Linked DNA regions of Microbaculum marinisediminis. The protein of the gene in region 1 interacts with the protein of each later gene in a pairwise test. Links are inferred from orthologs where the notes say so. Each region holds a gene or a part of one and is shown on either strand. Other genes may lie near its edges. The genes, in order: MUB46_RS07685 and ndk.

Region 1 (8,853 bases):
AGCGGCCGCGCTCCATGAACCGCAGGTAGCTGGCGTGATAGACGACGCCGGAAAAGTCGGTGTCCTCGAAATAGACGCGGATCGGCAGGACGTGCCGACCGTCGACGATACGGCCGGCGAGATCGGGCCAGGCGATCGGCAGCGCGGTCTCAGTCATTGTCGTCGCCCGTGAACAGGCCCATCTGCGGCGCGAACTCGCTGGGCGCGGCAAGGCCCAGGTGCTTGAAGGCGTGCGGCGTCAGGATGCGCCCGCGCGGGGTGCGCTGGATGAAACCCTGCTGGATCAGGAACGGCTCGATGATTTCCTCGATGGCGTCGCGCGGCTCCGACAGCGCCGCGGCGATGGTCTCGATTCCGACCGGCCCGCCGCCGAATTTGAGCGCGATGGTGGAGAGATAGCGCCGGTCCATCGCGTCGAGGCCGCGCGCGTCGACCTCCAGCTCCGCGAGCGCCTTGTCGGCGATCGCCCGGTCGATCCGGCCGCCGCCCTCCACCAGCGCGAAGTCGCGCACCCGCCGCAGCAGCCGGCCCGCGACACGGGGTGTGCCGCGCGCGCGGCGGGCGATTTCGCTGGCGCCGTCGTCCGAGATCGCGACACCCATCACCCGCGCCCCGCGCCGCACGATCTGCTCCAGCTCCTCGTCGGTGTAGAAGTTGAGCCGCACCGGAATGCCGAAGCGGTCGCGCAGGGGCGTCGTCAGGAGCCCGGTCCGCGTCGTCGCCCCGACCAGCGTGAACTTGGCCAGATCGATGCGCACCGAGCGTGCCGCCGGCCCCTCCCCGATGATCAGGTCGAGCTGGAAATCCTCCATCGCCGGATAGAGCACCTCCTCCACCGCCGGGTTGAGGCGGTGGATCTCGTCGATGAACAGGACGTCGCGCTCCTCCAGATTGGTCAGCAGCGCGGCCAGGTCTCCGGCCTTGGCGATCACCGGACCGGAGGTGGCACGGAAATTCACGCCGAGCTCGCGGGAAACGATCTGGGCCAGCGTCGTCTTGCCCAGGCCCGGCGGGCCGGCGAACAGCACGTGGTCGAGCGCCTCGCCGCGCGCGCGCGCCGCCTCGATGAAGACGCGCAGGTTCTGCCGCGCCTGCTGCTGGCCGACGAACTCCTCCAGCCGCAACGGCCTGAGCGACGCGTTGGCGTCCTCGTCCTCCGGCGTTTCCTCGGCGGCGACAAGGCGGTCGGTCAACGTGCAAGCTCCTTAAGGCCCATCCGGATCAGCTTTTCGGCCGTGGCGTCCTCGCCGGCTTCCTTGAGCGCGGCGGCGACGGCCGCGCCGGCCTGGGCCTGAGCGTAGCCGAGATTGACGAGCGCCGACACCGCGTCGCGCGTCGGCGACGCCGCCCGCCCTTCCGCGAGTTCGCCGGATACCCTGGCGAGTTCCATGTCGCCGCCGACCAGCGGCGTCTTGTCGCGCAGCTCCGAGACGATGCGGCCGGCGACCTTCGGCCCGACGCCCGGCGCGCGGGCGACCATCGCCTTGTCCTGCATGGCGATCGCGTTGCCGAGATCCGCGGTCGATAGCGTGCCGAGGATCGCCAGCGCCACCCGCGATCCGACGCCCTGCACGCTCTGCAGCAGCCGGAACCACTCCTTCTCGGCCTCGCCGGAAAATCCGTAGAGCCGGATCGCGTCCTCGCGCACCACCGTCTCGATGAAAACGACCGCCGGTTCGCCCGGCCGGCCGAGCGCGGACAGCGTGCGCGCCGAACAGGTCACGTGGTAGCCGACCCCGCCGACATCGACGATCACCCAGTCGTCGCCGTAGGAATCGACGATGCCTTTGAGCTTGCCGATCATTGCCGCCCGCCTCTGCTGCCGGACTCAAGGCCCCCTCGAGTCCGCCCGTTCCGCGTATTGCCTACCCAGCAAAACGTGAACAAGTCAAGAACATCTCACTCAGCCGCGGCCAGCACGCGCGAAGCACGGTGGTGGGCGTGGGTGATGGCGATGGCCAGTGCGTCGGCGGCGTCGTCCGAATCGACCTTCGCCTTCGGCAGCAGCACCGAGACCATCATGCGGATCTGCTTCTTGTCGCCATGGCCGGCGCCGACCACCGTCTTCTTGACGAGATTCGGCGCGTATTCGGCGACCGTCAGCCCCCGGGACGCCGGCACCAGAAGCGCGATCCCGCGCGCCTGACCGAGCTTCAGGGTGGAGGTCGGATTCTGATTGACGAAGGTGTGCTCGACGGCGGCCTCGTGCGGCGCCTGGGCGTCGAGCACGCCGCAAAGCCCGGCGTGCAGCTCCACGAGCCGCTCGGCAAGGCTCAGCTTGTCGGTGGAGGTGACGGTGCCGGCGCCGACGAACGACAGCGACGTGCCGGACATCTCGATCACGCCCCAGCCGGTGCGCCTGAGGCCCGGGTCGATGCCCAGTATCCGAATCGCCTGCCGTCTCATGGGACTGGTGTACCCGGAAGCCACCGCCCTGCCTAGAATCCCTGTCCAGCCCCCCTGGAAACCGTTCCTGGAAACAGGGCCGGACCTTCGGCCTCGCATCACCCGACAGGCGCGTCATTGCCGGTACGGATGACGCCGGCCATGACCGGAAGCCTCCCGAATCTGGTAACGTTTTCGCGGGGATCCTCTTCAGCAACGCTCATGACCTTCGATCAATCGCTTATCGCCGTGCTCGTCGCGGCGCTTGTCGCCGGGCTCGTGCGCGGCTTTTCCGGCTTCGGCGCCGCGCTGATCTTCATGCCGGTCGCCTCCGCCGCGATCGATCCGAGGCTCGCCGCCGCCAGCTTCCTGATCTTCGACGCGGTTCTGACCCTGCCGCTGCTATGGGGCGCGGTCCGTACCTGCCAGTGGAACACGGTGCTGCCCGTCGGCGTCAGCGCCATGGCGACGGTCCCCTTCGGCGCGGCGATCCTCGCCAATGCCGATCCGGTCACCCTGCGCTGGGGGCTGTCGATACTGGTGCTGCTGCTGCTGGCGTTGCTCGCCTCGGGACTGCGCTATTCCGGCGCGCCGAGCCGGCTCGCCTCCGTCGGCGTCGGCGGGGTCGCGGGAGTGCTCAACGGCATCGGCCAGGTCTCCGGCCCGCCGGTCATCGCCTTCTGGATCGCGGGGCCCTTTCCGCCGCCGATCATCCGCGCCAACCTGATAGCGTTCTTCTCCATCGCCAGCATGTCGAGCTTCGTGGCCTACGCCTGGAACGGCTTCTTCACGATGGAGACGCTGACGGTGATCGCGGTCTTCGCGCCGGTCTACGCGCTGGCGCTGTTTCTCGGCGCCCGCCTGTTCGGCAGGGCGCCGGAGCGCTACTACCGCCGCATCGCCTACGCGGTGATCGCGCTGGCCGCGATCACCAGCATCCCGGCCCTGGACGAGTTGCTGCGCTAGGCCGCCCGCCCGGGTTCGCCGTCGATATCAGGACGGTTCCGGGCGTCCGGGCCAGGACGATCCGATCGTCCCGGCAAAAAAGGCCAGCTCAGGCCGCCGTCAGGCGTTCCAGCACCTCGTCGGAGACCTCGAAGTTCGAGTAGACGTTCTGCACGTCGTCGTCGTCCTCGAGCGCGGCGATCAGTTTCATCAGCGATTCGGCCTTGCCCTCGTCGACCTGCGTGCCGGTCTGCGGCTTCCACACCGGGTTCACCGAGTCCGCCTCGCCGAGGCTGGCTTCCAGCGCCGAGGAGACCTCGCCGAGGTCCTCGAAGGCGCAGAGGATGATGTGGCCGTTGGCGTCGCTCTGCACGTCCTGCGCGCCGGATTCGATCGCCGCCTCCAGGACGGTGTCCGCGTCGCCGGCCTCGGGCTTGTAGACGATCTCGCCGACCCGATCGAACATGAACGACACCGAGCCGGTTTCGCCCAGCGCGCCGCCGGCCTTGGTGAAGATCGAGCGCACGGCGCCGGCGGTGCGGTTGCGGTTGTCGGTCAGCGCCTCGACGATGACCGCGACGCCGCCCGGCCCGTAGCCCTCGTAGCGGATCTCCTCGTAGTTATCCGCATCGCCGCCGGCCGCCTTCTTGATGGCGCGCTCGATATTGTCCTTCGGCATCGACTGCGACTTGGCGTTCTGCACGGCCAGCCGCAGGCGCGGATTCATAGTCGGGTCGGGCAGGCCCATCTTGGCCGCGACCGTGATTTCCTTGGCGAGCTTGGAGAAGAGCTTCGACCGGGCCGCGTCCTGGCGACCCTTGCGATGCATGATGTTCTTAAATTGGGAGTGTCCTGCCATGGCATGCCTCGATTGCGTTTCAACCGCGGCCGCAACAGTCGGGGGGAAACGCCGTTTTCGCCACGCCCGATTCACCACGCCCGACCAAGCCGGCGGCCGCGCAGTTCGCCCGCTTATAGGGCGGGTCCGGCCGAAAATCCACTGGCCGGCGAGATGCCCCTTACCAGTCCGGCAGCGTCTCCGACAGATGGCCGCCGAGCCGCACCGGGGCGATCCGCTTGGCCAGGCCGCTCGAATCGTCGGTCTCCACAAGCACGCCCGACAGGGAGGCATCCCCCAGCGCCGGCTCGAAGCGCCCGGACGGAATCTTGGTCAGGAAGCGCCTGAGCGGTTCCTCCTTGTCCATGCCGATCACCGAATCGTAGTCGCCGCACATGCCGACGTCGGTCATGTAGCCGGTGCCCTCCGCCAGCACCATGTGGTCGGCGGTCGGCACATGCGTGTGGGTGCCCACGACGAGGCTCGCCCGCCCGTCGAGGAAATGCCCCATCGCCTGCTTCTCGCTCGTCGCCTCGGCATGGAAGTCGACGACGATCGCGTCCGCCCCGCCGCCGAGCGGGCAGGCCTCCAGCTCCCGCGACAGCGCCGCGAAGGGATCCTCGAGCATGTTCATGAAGACGAGGCCCATGGCGTTGATCACCAGCACCCGGGCTCCGTTGCGCGCCTCGTACAGCCCGGCGCCGCGCCCGGGCGTTCCGGCCGGGAAGTTGATCGGCCGCAGCAGGCTTGGCGTGCGCTCGATGAAGACGAGCGCCTCGCGCTGGTCCCAGACGTGGTTGCCGGTGGTGACGACGTCCGCGCCGGCGTCGATCAGCTCGCCGTGGATCGCCTCGGTGATGCCGAAGCCCCCTGCCGAGTTCTCGCCGTTGACGACCACGAAGTCGGCGTCTAGCCGGCTCCTCAGCTCGGGCAGCCGGTCCACGACGATCTCGCGGCCGGACCGGCCGACCACGTCACCAAGAAAGAGCAGCCGCACGGGCACCTCCAATACATGTCGTCAGGCCCCGCTCGGTCAGAACGAAGTCCACGGGTTGATCGTAGCGGTCGCGCGGCACCAGGCCCACCTGCTGGATGGCGAAGGCAAGCCCGATCGCCGCGATCCTGCGTTCCGCCCGCGCCATCGCCAGCGAGCGGTCGTAGAACCCGCCGCCATAGCCGACCCGGTAGCCGAACCGGTCGAAGGCGAGCAGCGGCACCAGGAACACCCGCGGCTGCGCCTCGTGCGCCGACGGCAGCGGCTCGCGGATGCCGAAATGGCCCGTGCCCATCCTGTCGCCGGGCTGCCAGCGGCGGAACACCAGCGGCCGCGCCCGGCCGACGACGACGGGCAGCGCCAGCCGGCAGCCCCGGCGCGCAAGCGCCATGATCAGCGGCTGGGTGTCGAGTTCGTCGCCGAAGGTGGAAAAGCACGAGACGGTGCCGCGCCCGGCCAGCGCGGCGATATCCGCCGCCCAGGTGGCGATGACCCCGGCCGCCGCCCGCCGCTCCGCGCCCGGCACGCGCCGGCGCGCGGCGCGCGCCAGCGTCCGCATGCGGGCCTTTTGGGCGGTTCGGTCGGTCATGCGGGGATCCGGGGACGACACGGGACGGAAAACGGTGGGATGGCGAAGCCGCCGCGGCCGGTGGAGAGCAGCGATCCCGGGAACCTACATACGTAGGTGGGCGCCGTATGAAAGAGCCCACGGGCTCAACCAGGGACAGCTCCCAAGGAGATCGATAAGGCCCCGGGGAATTGAGTCTCCTGTCGCACCGGGCAGCCTCGCCGTCTGGAATGTAGCTATCGCGGCGGGCGCTCGCCAGTGGAAAGGATGCGGATTTCGCGTCTTTCCACGCATGCCTCTCATTCGCCCGGCTGTTCCGCCCCCGCCCCGTTCAGCGCGGCGGCGAGACCTTCGATCCGGGCGGCGGCCTGGTCGAGCGTTTCCGCGATCGACTCCTGCGCCGAGGACACCTTGTCGAGCACCGCGCTGCGGGATTCCTTGAGGCTCTCGACCTCCGATTCCATCGCTTTCAGCCGGCGGCGCGAATCGGCGAGCTCGTCGCCGAGCTCCATCGCCGCCATCAGCATCAGCCGCATGTCGCCCACTTCGCCGAAACTGGCCTTGTAGGCCTCGATGCGACGATCGATGTCCTGCGCGAGTGCGGTCAGGATGTGTTCCTGACCCTCGTCGCATCCCATCCTGTAGACACGGCCGTTTATCGAGACCGTTACCTGGGGCATGGTATCCGCTCCGCCGTTCTTCCCCAGCCCGGCGTTTCAAAATCCAGCAAATCCACGCTCAGCCGCCCTGCTCGCTGTCGAGCAGGCCACGGATGGAGCTGATAGCCGAATCCAGTCTTTGCGAAACGCTCTTCGACAGGGATTCGAGCTCGGCCGACCGCGCCTGCGCCGAGTCGAGCTCCTGGGCCAGCCGCGACCGGTCGTCGCTCAGCGTCCGGATCTCGGACTCCAGGGCGCCAACGCTGCGATCCGTCGCCTGGCGGCGGCGAACGGCCGCTTCCAAAGCGTCGAGTGCGCCGACAAACCGCCGTTGCGCGCGCTCTACAGGACTCGAATCGACATTCATAAACTCGCCTCTCCGACCGCCGGCCGCTGCCGCCCATCGCAAACCCGACACGAAAATGGCCGCCATCGCCGTCGCGTCAGACGAAAGGAAAATATAAAGGCCAACGGATTAGCAGTGAGAGATTAGGCATCGCTGCAAGCTGCGGTCAACCGCCCATCGGCGCATACCGGACCGCCGGTCGGCCGGCGCGCGCCCGTGCCGGCCGCGCACCTGTGTATACGTCGCAACCCCGCCGATTGGGCCCCTCAATTGACTCGCCCCGGCGAGGTGATATTGATCGGCCCGCTTTGCGGGGACCGGCGCTGAAGGTCGGGGAATATGGGTGGTGCCGTCTCGACACGGGCCGGCCGGTTTTCCCCCGTCAACGTCCCCCGCCTCCACGGTGACCATCGGAATTACATGACAGAGAACGCCGCACAGGTCGATCACCGCGCAATGGCCAACGCCATCCGCGCACTCGCCATGGATGCCGTAGAGGCAGCCAAGTCCGGACATCCCGGCATGCCGATGGGCGCCGCCGACATAGCCACGGTGCTGTTCACGCGGTTCCTGAAATTCGATCCGAAGGCGCCGGACTGGCCCGACCGCGACCGCTTCGTGCTGTCGGCCGGCCACGCCTCCATGCTCCTCTATTCATCGCTGTATCTGCTCGGCTACGAAGCGATGACCATCGAGGAGATCAAGAATTTCCGCCAGCTCGGCTCGCATACGGCGGGCCACCCCGAATTCGACCTGAAGGCCGGCATCGAGACCACCACCGGTCCGCTCGGCCAGGGCATCGCCACCGCCGTCGGCATGGCGATGGCGGAGCGCCATCTCAACGCCACCTTCGGCGACGACATGGTCGACCATTTCACCTACGTGCTGGCCAGCGACGGCGACCTGATGGAGGGCGTCAGCCACGAGGCGGTCTCGCTCGCCGGCCACCTCAAGCTCGACCGGCTGATCGTCCTCTACGACGACAACCACATTTCCATCGACGGCCCCACCTCGCTGTCGGATTCGACCGATACCGTCGAACGCTTCGACGCCGCCGGCTGGCAGACCCAGCGCGTCGACGGCCACGATCCCGACGCGATCGCCGCCGCGATCGAGGCGGCCCGTGCGTCCGACCGGCCCTCGATCATCGCCTGCCGCACCATCATCGGCTACGGCGCGCCGAACAAGCAGGGCACGTCCGCCACCCACGGCGCGCCGCTCGGCGCCGACGAGGTGCAGGCCGCCCGGCTCGGGCTCGGCTGGGAGGCGCCTCCCTTCGAGATTCCCTCCCCCATCCGCGACGCCTGGCGTATCGCCGGCCTGCGTTCGGGCAAGGCCCGCAGTGCCTGGGAGAAACGGCTCGCGGCGCTGGACCACGACGTCCGCAACGAATTCGAGCGGCGGATGCGCGGCGAACTGCCGGTCGATCTCGCCACGGCGATCCGTTCGCTCAAGGAGACCTTCGCCGCCGACAAGCCGGAGATCGCGACCCGCAAGGCGTCCGAACTGGTGCTGGGCGCCGTCAATCCGGCGGTGCCGGAGACGATTGGCGGCTCCGCCGACCTGACGGGCTCGAACAACACCCGCAGTCCGGACCTCAAGGACTTCTCGGCGGAGGACTACGCCGGCCGTTACGTTCACTACGGCGTGCGCGAGCACGGCATGGCCGCGGCCATGAACGGCATGGCGCTGCATGGCGGCGTCATCCCCTATTCCGGCACGTTCCTCGTCTTCTCCGACTATTGCCGCCCGTCGATCCGCCTCGCGGCGCTGATGGGCATCCGCGTCGTCCACGTGTTCACGCACGATTCCATTGGCCTGGGCGAGGACGGCCCCACCCATCAGCCGGTCGAGCATCTGGCGAGCCTGCGTGCGATCCCGAACCTCAACGTGTTCCGGCCCGCCGACGCCACCGAGACCGCCGAATGCTGGCAGCTTTCGCTCGAAGCCCGCAACCGGCCGAGCGTTCTCGCGCTGACCCGCCAGAACGTGCCGGCCCTGCGCACCTCGGTGGCCGACGAGAACCGCTGCGCCCGCGGCGCCTACGAACTGGCGGCCGCCACGGGACAGGCCAAGGTCACCCTGTTCGCGTCCGGTTCGGAGGTGTCGCTGGCGATG
Region 2 (8,700 bases), on another replicon or contig:
AGCGGGCGAGATAGCTCTCGAGCCAAAGCGTGCCTTCGAGATCGAGGTAGTTGGTCGGTTCGTCCAGCAGCAGCAGGTCGGGCTCGGTGAACAGCACCGCAGCAAGCGCCACCCGCATCCGCCAGCCGCCGGAAAAGGATTCCAGCGGGCGCTGCTGCGCGGCCTGGTCGAAGCCAAGACCCGATAGGATGCGGGCCGCCCGCGACTCCGCCGAATAGGCGTCGATCTCGCTCAGGCGCGCGTGGATTTCGCCGATCCGCGCTCCGTCCTGCGTCGAGTCCGCCTCCGCCATCAGGCGCGCGCGCTCGGTGTCGGCCGACAGCACGAAGTCGATCAGCGAGGTCGGGCCCGCCGGCGCTTCCTGTTCCACCGTGCCGATCCGCGCTTTCGCCGGGAACCCGACCGAGCCCGACTCCACGACGGCTTCGCCCTTGATAAGTCGGAACAGCGTCGTCTTGCCGGTGCCGTTGCGCCCGACCAGACCCGCCCGGGCGCCGGTGGGCAGGGTTACGGTGGCGCCGTTCAACAGCGTGCGGCCGGCGATGCGGTAGGTGAGGTCGGTGATCTGAAGCATGGCGCCTATTTGCAGGTTGCCGGGGCTCGCGGCAAGGCCCCGGGCCTCTCTCTTTTGGTCATTCTGCCGTTTGGTCCGCTCGTGCTAGCATTTCCGGCCGGCCCTGCGCGGGCCGGCGTTAGCGGGGAACCGAAAAGAGGGAGAGCGAACTATGTGCGTACCTGGCTGTCATGAAGCGGTAATGCATCAGTTGAGCCGTCGCGGTTTCTTCAAGGGGGTGGGAGCTGCCGCGCTGGCTGCGACTGCGGTGCCGGCGGCCGTGGCGCCGGCGCGGGCCGCCCCGACGAGCTTCTCCAAGGTCGTCGACCTGACCCATGCGCTGCCGGAAGACTTCCCGACCTTCTTTGGTCAGCCTCAGCTTGAGATCGAGAACGTCTACAAGTTCGACAAGGACGGCTTCAATCTGAACATCTGGCATCTCAACGAGCACACCGGCACCCACATGGACGCGCCGATCCATTTTTCCAAGGACGGCCAGACCGCCGATCAGGTGGAAGTCGAGAAGCTCGTCGTGCCGATCGTGGTCATCGACGTGAAGGCGAAGGCGGCGGAGGATCCGGACTATCGGTTGACGCCCGACGACATCGCCGCCTGGGAGAGCGCCAACGGCGATTTGCCGGACGGCTGCTGCGTCGCCATGAACTCCGGCTGGGACGCCCACGTGAAGAGCGACATGTTCCGCAACGCCGATGGCGACGGGGTCATGCACTTCCCCGGTTTCCACGCGGAGGCCGCGGACATGATGATCAAGGATCGCAACGTCATCGGCATGGCGGTCGATACGCTGTCGCTCGACCACGGCGCGTCGAAGGACTTCAAGACCCACTACACCTGGCTGCCATCCGGTCGCTGGGGCATGGAATGTATCGCCAATCTCGACGCGATACCCGCAACCGGCGCCACGCTTGTCGTGGGGTCACCGAAAATTGTAGGAGCGACGGGCGGCCCAAGTCGTCTGATCGCGCTGATTTGACGTACCGGGCCGGTGGAGCGGTTCCGCCGGCCCACTAATCTAATGGTTTTCGGCGGCGGGGCGCGCGTTGAACTCAAGGAGGCTTTCGCCATGCGGATTCTTGCGCTCGCACTGCTCGCCGTCGTCCTGGCTCTTCCAGGCACGGCATTCGCCGAGGGCCCGGGCAGCTTCGCCCGCTACAAGGGGTATTACGGCGGAGCGATACGTCTCGAAGCCAACTATGTGGCCCGCGACACTTGCCAGGCGGCGATCGATGCCCGTCGCGGCGCACCGCCCGGCCAGGCCGTCGCACCGCTGACGATCCCCGTCACCATCGTCATCGGCCCGAATCCGCGCGGCTGCGGCCAGAGCCGCCTCGTCCAGAGGGTTATGACGGTCGGCGGCCCGACCAGCACCGAGCTGATCCAGATCTTCTTCGTCAATCCGACCGGTCGCATTCTGAAAATAGAGAAAATCTCAATCTCGACATTTTAGTCTCGCAAAAGACCGAAATCAGGGCCCCGACGTCGCACCCGGGGCCCGAGTCGTGCGATAGTCGCGCTCGCCGAAACTGTGAGGGCTTATATGCCGTTTTCAAAAATGCCCGGGCTCCGGAGCCTGTTCGCCGCGACCGCGCTGGTCGCGATGTCGTCCGCATCCGCTATCGCGGGGCCGCCATTCTGGGGCGCGACCTACGCGACCAGCTACGGCGTCGACGCGCCGGACAGGTTTGGTGGTGGCCTGCCGGTTCATGTCTCGGCACGCCTGCCGGGCAATCTGGCCTGCTTGAGCCTCGTCAGCGCAAAGCTCAACGATCCGCCGCCCTATCCGCGTGTCACCGACTCGCTTCGCGCCGCGCGTGTGGACGTGGTGGTGGAGCAGTCGTCCTGTCCGCCCGACGGAAAGGCCAACTGGTTGAAGTTCGTCGTGCCGCACCCGGTCCAGGCCGATATCCTCAACCTCGTCTACATGACGCCGGACGGAAACGTGATCCACAGCGAAAAGGTGCACATTTCCCTGGGCACCGGCGGCAAGTACGCCAAGTAGAGCTGCTTCGGGTTCTACCCGGTTCCTCAGTCCAGACCGATCCCCGTTTCGCGCTGATACAGGATCAGATCGAGGGACGGGGCATCGCCTGCGAGTTGCGTCAGCAGGCAATGCATCTGGCCTCTGTGGTGGGTCTGGTGGTTGAAGAAATGCGTCAGCGCCGGCGATAGCGGCTGTTCGATATCGCTCGGGTTGGTGATGGTGCGATAGCGGAACCGGCCCGCGAGATCCGTTGCCGACAGGCCGCTGATATAGGCGCGGATCCGGTCGTCCTCCGCGCGCCGGGCCATGCGCAGTTCCTCGAAATCGTCGAACAGGACCGCGTCCAGCCGGGTCGGCGCGCCACCGGTCCTCGTGAACCGCCCCATCCAGATGCGGTCGCCCACGAGGATATGGTTCAGGGTGCGGTGGACGGACCCGAAGAAAGCCCCGTGCTCCTTGCGGTACAGATCGTCGGGCATCGCCGCGGCGGCGTCGTAGAGCCGCTCGTTGGCCCAGCCGTTATAGCCCGCCATCATCTCGAAATGCGATTTCACGGCCGCGCTTCCTCCCTATTAGGTAAGCAATGCTGTCATAAACTGACGTCGCGGTAAAGCGGGACCGGCACGGGATCCGGTGGCGGCGGGACGCGATCGTCGCGCCTTGCGAGGGCGCGGCGAGCCCGGTATAAGCCGCGCGACCGCCGGTATCCGGCATTTTCAACTTCAGCGAACCCACCATCAGCAAACGAGGTCGAGCCGACATGGCGATCGAGCGCACCCTTTCCATCATCAAGCCCGACGCGACGGCGCGGAACATCACCGGTAAGATCATCGACAAGCTGGAGAGCGCCGGCCTGCGGGTTGTCGCCCAGAAGCGCGCCAAGTGGTCGCAGGCCGATGCCGAGGCGTTCTACGCCGTCCACAAGGAGCGTCCGTTCTTCAACGATCTGGTTGCCTTCATGACCTCCGGTCCGATCGTCCTCCAGGTCCTGGAAGGCGAGGGTGCCGTTGCCAAGAACCGCGAAGTCATGGGCGCCACCAACCCGGCCGACGCCGCCGACGGCACGATCCGCAAGGACTTCGCCGAGAACATCGAGCGCAACTCGGTGCACGGCTCCGACAGCGTCGAGAACGCCGCCAACGAAATCGCCCAGTGCTTCAAGGCCGAGGAAATCGTCGGCTAGCGCGGGCCTTCGCTCGTCATTGCGAGAGGCCGGCCGTTTGGCCGGCCTTTTCTTTTGCCCGGCCGCCTATTACCGTTCCGCGTCCCCCGAGACCCGGTGAGAAGGAGGGGCGTCCGATGAACAAGCCACTCGATGTGCGGATCGGCCACTCCGCTTGTCCGCATGACTGCCCGTCGACCTGTGCCCTCGACGTCGAACTGATCGACGCGCGGACGATCGGCCGCGTCCGTGGCGCCCGCGACAACGACTACACCGCCGGCGTCGTCTGCGAGAAGGTTGCCCGCTACGCCGAACGCATTCATCATCCCGACCGGCTTCTGCATCCGCTGCGCCGCACGGGCGAGAAGGGCAGCGGCGCGTTCGAGCGCATCTCGTGGGACGACGCGCTCGACATCGTCGCCGAGAAATTCCTGGAAGCGGAACGGACGCACGGCGCGACGTCGGTCTGGCCCTATTACTACGCCGGCACGATGGGCCTCGTGCAGCGGGACGGCATTCACCGGCTGCGTCACGCCAAGGGCTACGCCGGCCAGTTCGACACGATCTGCACCAACATGGCCTGGACCGGTTTCATCGCCGGCACGGGCCTGCTCGCCGGGCCCGATCCGCGCGAGATGGCGAAGTCGGATTTCGTGGTGATCTGGGGCACGAACGCGGTCTCGACGCAGGTCAACGTCATGACCCACGCGACCAAGGCCCGCAAGACCCGCGGCGCCAAGATCGCCGTCGTCGACGTCTACATGAACGAGACGATGCGCCAGGCCGATCTCCCGCTGCTCCTGAAACCGGGGACCGACGGCGCGCTCGCCTGCGCGGTCATGCACGTCCTGTTCCGGGATGGCTATGCGGATTGGGACTATCTGGAGACATATACCGACCGGCCGCGCGATCTCGAGGCGCACCTGCAAAGCCGGACGCCGGACTGGGCGGCCGCGATCACCGGCATCCCCGCAGAGACGATCGAGGCCTTCGCCAAACTGATCGGGGAGACCAAGCGCACGTATCTGCGTCTCGGCTACGGTTTCTCGCGCAGCCGCAACGGCGCGGCCAACATGCACGCCGCTTCCTGCATCGCCGCGGTCACCGGCGCCTGGAAATACGAAGGCGGCGGCGCGTTCCACAACAACGGCGCCATCTACAAGCTCGACAAGTCGATGATCGAGGGCACCGACCTGCGCGATCCGACCATTCGCAAGCTCGACCAGTCGCGCATCGGCGCGATCCTGACCGGCGACGCCGACGCACTGCACGGTGGCCCGCCGGTCACCGCGATGCTGATCCAGAATACCAATCCCGTCTCGGTCGCGCCCGAACAGGAGCGCGTGAAACGCGGCTTTGGCCGCGACGACCTGTTCGTCTGCGTCCACGAGCAATTCATGACCGAGACGGCGAAGATGGCCGACGTCGTGCTGCCGGCGACGATGTTTCTGGAGCACGACGACATCTACAAGGGCGGTGGCCACCAGTATCTGATGCTCGGCCCGAAGCTGGTCGAGGCGCCGGGGGAGGCGCGCGAGAACCATATCGTCCATGTCGAGATCGCGCGTCGCGTCGGCGCGGAGCATCAAGGCTTCGCCATGAGCGCGCGGGAGCATATCGACTGGATGCTGAAGGCATCCGGCTATGGCACGCTTGCCGACCTGGAGGCCGATCGCTGGCGCGATATCCAGCCGGATTTCGAGACCGCCCACTACCTGAACGGCTTCGCCAATCCGGATGGCAAGTTCCGGTTCTCGCCCGACTGGACCCATATCGTTGCGCCCAATGACGGTCCGATGGGGCCGTGGCAGACGCTGCCCGAACTGCCCGATCATTGGACGGTGATCGAGGAAGCCGATTCCGAGCACCCGTTCCGGCTGGCGACCTCGCCGGCGCGCCGGTTTCTCAACTCCACGTTCAACGAGACGCCGACGTCGCGCGAGCGCGAAGGCCGGCCGGAAGTGATGATCCATCCCGAAGACGCCGCCGCCCTGGGCGTCGGGGACGGCGATCGGGTCCGTATCGGCAATCGCCGCGGCGAGGTTCGCCTTCATGCCCGCCTGTTCGACGGGGTGCGCCGCGGTGTGCTGATCTCCGAAGGGGTGTGGCCGAACGAGGCGTTCCCGGATGGCAAGGGCATCAACACCTTGACCGGAGCCGATCCGGTTGCGCCCTATGGCGGCGCGGCTTTCCACGACAACCATGTTTGGCTGCGCGGGGCAGGCTGGTAAGTTACCTGATCTACGGTGCGTTTTTTCAGACTGGGAGGCCGGATGATGCGGTTCGGTGCTGGGATTTTGCGTTTTGGATATTGTCTGACGGTGATCGGCGGTCTGCTGGTGGCGACCGGACATCAGGCGGTCGCGCTGAGCGATCCCGAGGTTCCGCCCGAAGAAGGCGCCCGCCTTGCCTTGATCGACTATTGCGTCCTGCAGGAAAGCGGCAAGCACGGCCAGTACGGCACCTACGTCAACACCTGCAAGTGCGCGACGAACCGCGTGCTCAAGGAAATGAACCAGGACGAAATGAAGGGCGTCGCAAAGTGGAAGAGGCCCACCTCGGCCGTCAAAAGCCGCTGGGAAAGCGCCTGGGAAGGCTGCAAGTAGAGCCGGTCAGCGCGGGGCGTCGGTTAGCGGCGGAACCGCGAGCGCGGGCTGCTCGGCTATGTCCCCGTCGACGATGACCCGTTCGTCGACAAGCCTTGCCCGCCCGGAGGCGATCAGTTCCAGCGCCAGCGGATAGATCCGGTGCTCGTATCTCAGGACGCGCGCGGCCAGCGTGTCCGCCGTGTCGCGGTTCGAGACGGGGACAGCGACCTGGGCGATGATCGGGCCGTTGTCCATTTCCGGACGGACGAAATGCACCGTGCAGCCGGTGATGCGCACGCCGGCCTGCAAGGCGCGTTCGTGCGTTTCGAGGCCCGGGAAGGCCGGCAGCAGGGACGGGTGGATGTTGATCACTTGGTCGCGCCAGCGCCCGACGAAATCCGCGCTCAGGATCCGCATGAAGCCGGCAAGGCAGATCAGGTCGACTTCGGCATCTTCCAGCGCTTCAGTCGCGGCGTCCTCGAACGCCTGGCGGCTGCCTTTACCCCGGAAATCGATCACCTTCGTGGCGATGCCTGCAGCGGCAGCGGTTTCCAGTCCCTTGGCGTCGGGCTTGTTCGAGATGACGAGGACGATCTCGGCGGGGAAGTCGGACCTGCGGCACGCCTCGATCAGCGCGGCCATGTTGCTGCCGCGCCCGGAAATCAGAACTGCAACCCGCATCCGTTCGCTCACCGGGAAAGGCTCCCGGCATAGCGGACCGCGGGTCCGTCGCCGGCGGCGAGGCGACCGAGCCGCCAGACCGTCTCGCCGAGGTCGCGCAGTAGGGTCTCCACCGCCTCGGCCTTGCCGTTCTCAACCACGACCACCATGCCGACGCCGCAGTTGAAGGTACGCAGCATCTCGGCTTCCTCGATCGAGGCCGTTTCGGCAAGCCAACGGAATACCGGTGGCAACGCGAAACTCTCCAGTTCGATTTCGGCGACGAGCGTTTCCGGAAGCACGCGCGGCAGGTTCTCGGTCAGTCCGCCGCCGGTGATGTGCGCGAGCGCCTTGACCGCTCCGGTCTCGCGGATCGCCTGAAGTACCTGGCGGACATAGATGTGGGTCGGCGCCAGCAGGGCGGCGCCCAATGCGTTGTCCGTGGCGAACGGCGCGGGATCGGACCATGCCAGCCCGGCATCGGCGACGATCTTGCGAACCAGCGAGAAGCCGTTCGAATGAACCCCGGAGGAGGCCAGCGCCAGCAGCACGTCGCCGTCCGCGACATCGCCGCGCGGCAGCAGCTGGTCGCGTTCCACCGCGCCGACCGAGAAGCCGGCGAGGTCGTAATCGCCCTTGGCGTAGAGACCGGGCATCTCCGCCGTTTCGCCGCCGATCAGCGCGCAGCCCGCCTGCCGGCAGCCTTCGGCGATGCCCTTGACGATGCCGTAGCCGACATCGGGTTCGAGCTTGCCCGCGGCGTAATAGTCGAGGAAGAACAGGGGCTCGGCGCCCTGCACGACGAGATCGTTGACGCACATGGCGACGAGATCGATCCCGACCGTGTCGTGGATGCCGGTCTCGACGGCGATCTTGACCTTGGTGCCGACCCCGTCATTGGCGGCGACCAGCAGTGGATCGCTGAAACCGGCCGCTTTCAGATCGAAAAGGCCGCCGAATCCGCCGATTTCCGCGTCGGCACCGGCGCGAACCGTCGACTTCACCAGCGGCTTGATGGCGTCGACGAACGCATTGCCGCGCCCGATATCGACCCCGGCATCGGCATAGCTGACGCCGCCTCCGGCCTTTGCATCCTGTCCGCTCAATCGGACCTCCTTCGCGTTTGCGCCATACAAACAAACCCGATGGGAAAGGCAAGCGTGCGGTGCCCTGTGTCAACAGCCCGTTGCGCGCTTGCATGCGGTGCGTGAATAGGCCGGACTGTGATCATGGGAGTACGCGGCGATTCGAAAGCGACGGGCCTGGCCTGGCTGGCGCTGCTGGCCGGGCTGCTTTGGGCCGTCCCCGCTATCGCGATCGATTTCGCCGATCGGTTCGATCCCTATGTGGTCGACGACATTGCCGTTTCCGCCGTCGCTTCCGATGCGGTAGCCGCCAAGGCAGCGGCGCTCGACGACGCGCTCGTGATGTCGGGCATGCACGTCCTGCGCCGGGTCGCAGCGAGCGGAACCCCGCCGGAAATATCGCCGGAAACAGCCGAACAGCTGTTGTCGAGTTACGAGAATGCCAGCGAACAGGTCGGCACGACCGGTTATTCGGCCACCTACAAGATGGTCTATTCGCCAATGCTGGTACGTGGCTTCCTCGCCAGACGCGGCATCGCGGTCGTCGACCGACCGGCGCCGACTGTTCTGCTGATCCCGATCGTTGTCGAAGACGGTGAGGAGCGCTGGTGGGACGACGCGGCGGACTGGGCCGGCGCCCTCGGCGCACT

The links.
Region 2: the proteins of MUB46_RS07685 (region 1) and ndk interact in binary tests that used the Escherichia coli proteins (3 or more experiments, as listed by UniProt). The link is inferred for Microbaculum marinisediminis from one-to-one orthologs.

Annotation. Positions count from the first base shown.
Region 1 is NZ_JALIDZ010000003.1:335,268-344,120, reverse strand. The notes cover bases 3,948-6,889. They hold MUB46_RS07685 (5-formyltetrahydrofolate cyclo-ligase), read right to left. Parts: upstream 5,752-6,889; coding sequence 5,143-5,751; downstream 3,948-5,142. Other genes in these bases: MUB46_RS07670 (DUF4164 domain-containing protein), read right to left, coding at 6,469-6,756; MUB46_RS07675 (cell division protein ZapA), read right to left, coding at 6,030-6,410; MUB46_RS07690 (TIGR00282 family metallophosphoesterase), read right to left, coding at 4,350-5,165; MUB46_RS07695 (YebC/PmpR family DNA-binding transcriptional regulator), read right to left, coding at 3,948-4,189. In the rest of the region: ybgC (tol-pal system-associated acyl-CoA thioesterase), read right to left, coding at 1-157; Holliday junction branch migration DNA helicase RuvB, read right to left, coding at 150-1,193; Holliday junction branch migration protein RuvA, read right to left, coding at 1,190-1,804; crossover junction endodeoxyribonuclease RuvC, read right to left, coding at 1,900-2,406; MUB46_RS07700 (sulfite exporter TauE/SafE family protein), read left to right, coding at 2,608-3,351; more of MUB46_RS07695, read right to left, coding at 3,440-3,947; tkt (transketolase), read left to right, coding at 7,156-8,853. UniProt on the Escherichia coli protein: Involved in the removal of 5-formyltetrahydrofolate.
Region 2 is NZ_JALIDZ010000006.1:337,541-346,240, forward strand. The notes cover bases 2,238-5,026. They hold ndk (nucleoside-diphosphate kinase), read left to right. Parts: upstream 2,238-3,315; coding sequence 3,316-3,738; downstream 3,739-5,026. Other genes in these bases: MUB46_RS15310 (hypothetical protein), read left to right, coding at 2,238-2,573; MUB46_RS15315 (DinB family protein), read right to left, coding at 2,600-3,109; MUB46_RS15325 (molybdopterin-containing oxidoreductase family protein), read left to right, coding at 3,855-5,026. Outside these bases: MUB46_RS15295 (ABC-F family ATP-binding cassette domain-containing protein), read right to left, coding at 1-574; MUB46_RS15300 (cyclase family protein), read left to right, coding at 726-1,547; MUB46_RS15305 (hypothetical protein), read left to right, coding at 1,638-2,021; more of MUB46_RS15310, read left to right, coding at 2,112-2,237; more of MUB46_RS15325, read left to right, coding at 5,027-5,948; MUB46_RS15330 (hypothetical protein), read left to right, coding at 6,039-6,323; purN (phosphoribosylglycinamide formyltransferase), read right to left, coding at 6,330-6,998; purM (phosphoribosylformylglycinamidine cyclo-ligase), read right to left, coding at 6,995-8,071; MUB46_RS15345 (DUF2066 domain-containing protein), read left to right, coding at 8,195-8,700. UniProt on the Escherichia coli protein: Major role in the synthesis of nucleoside triphosphates other than ATP. The ATP gamma phosphate is transferred to the NDP beta phosphate via a ping-pong mechanism, using a phosphorylated active-site intermediate.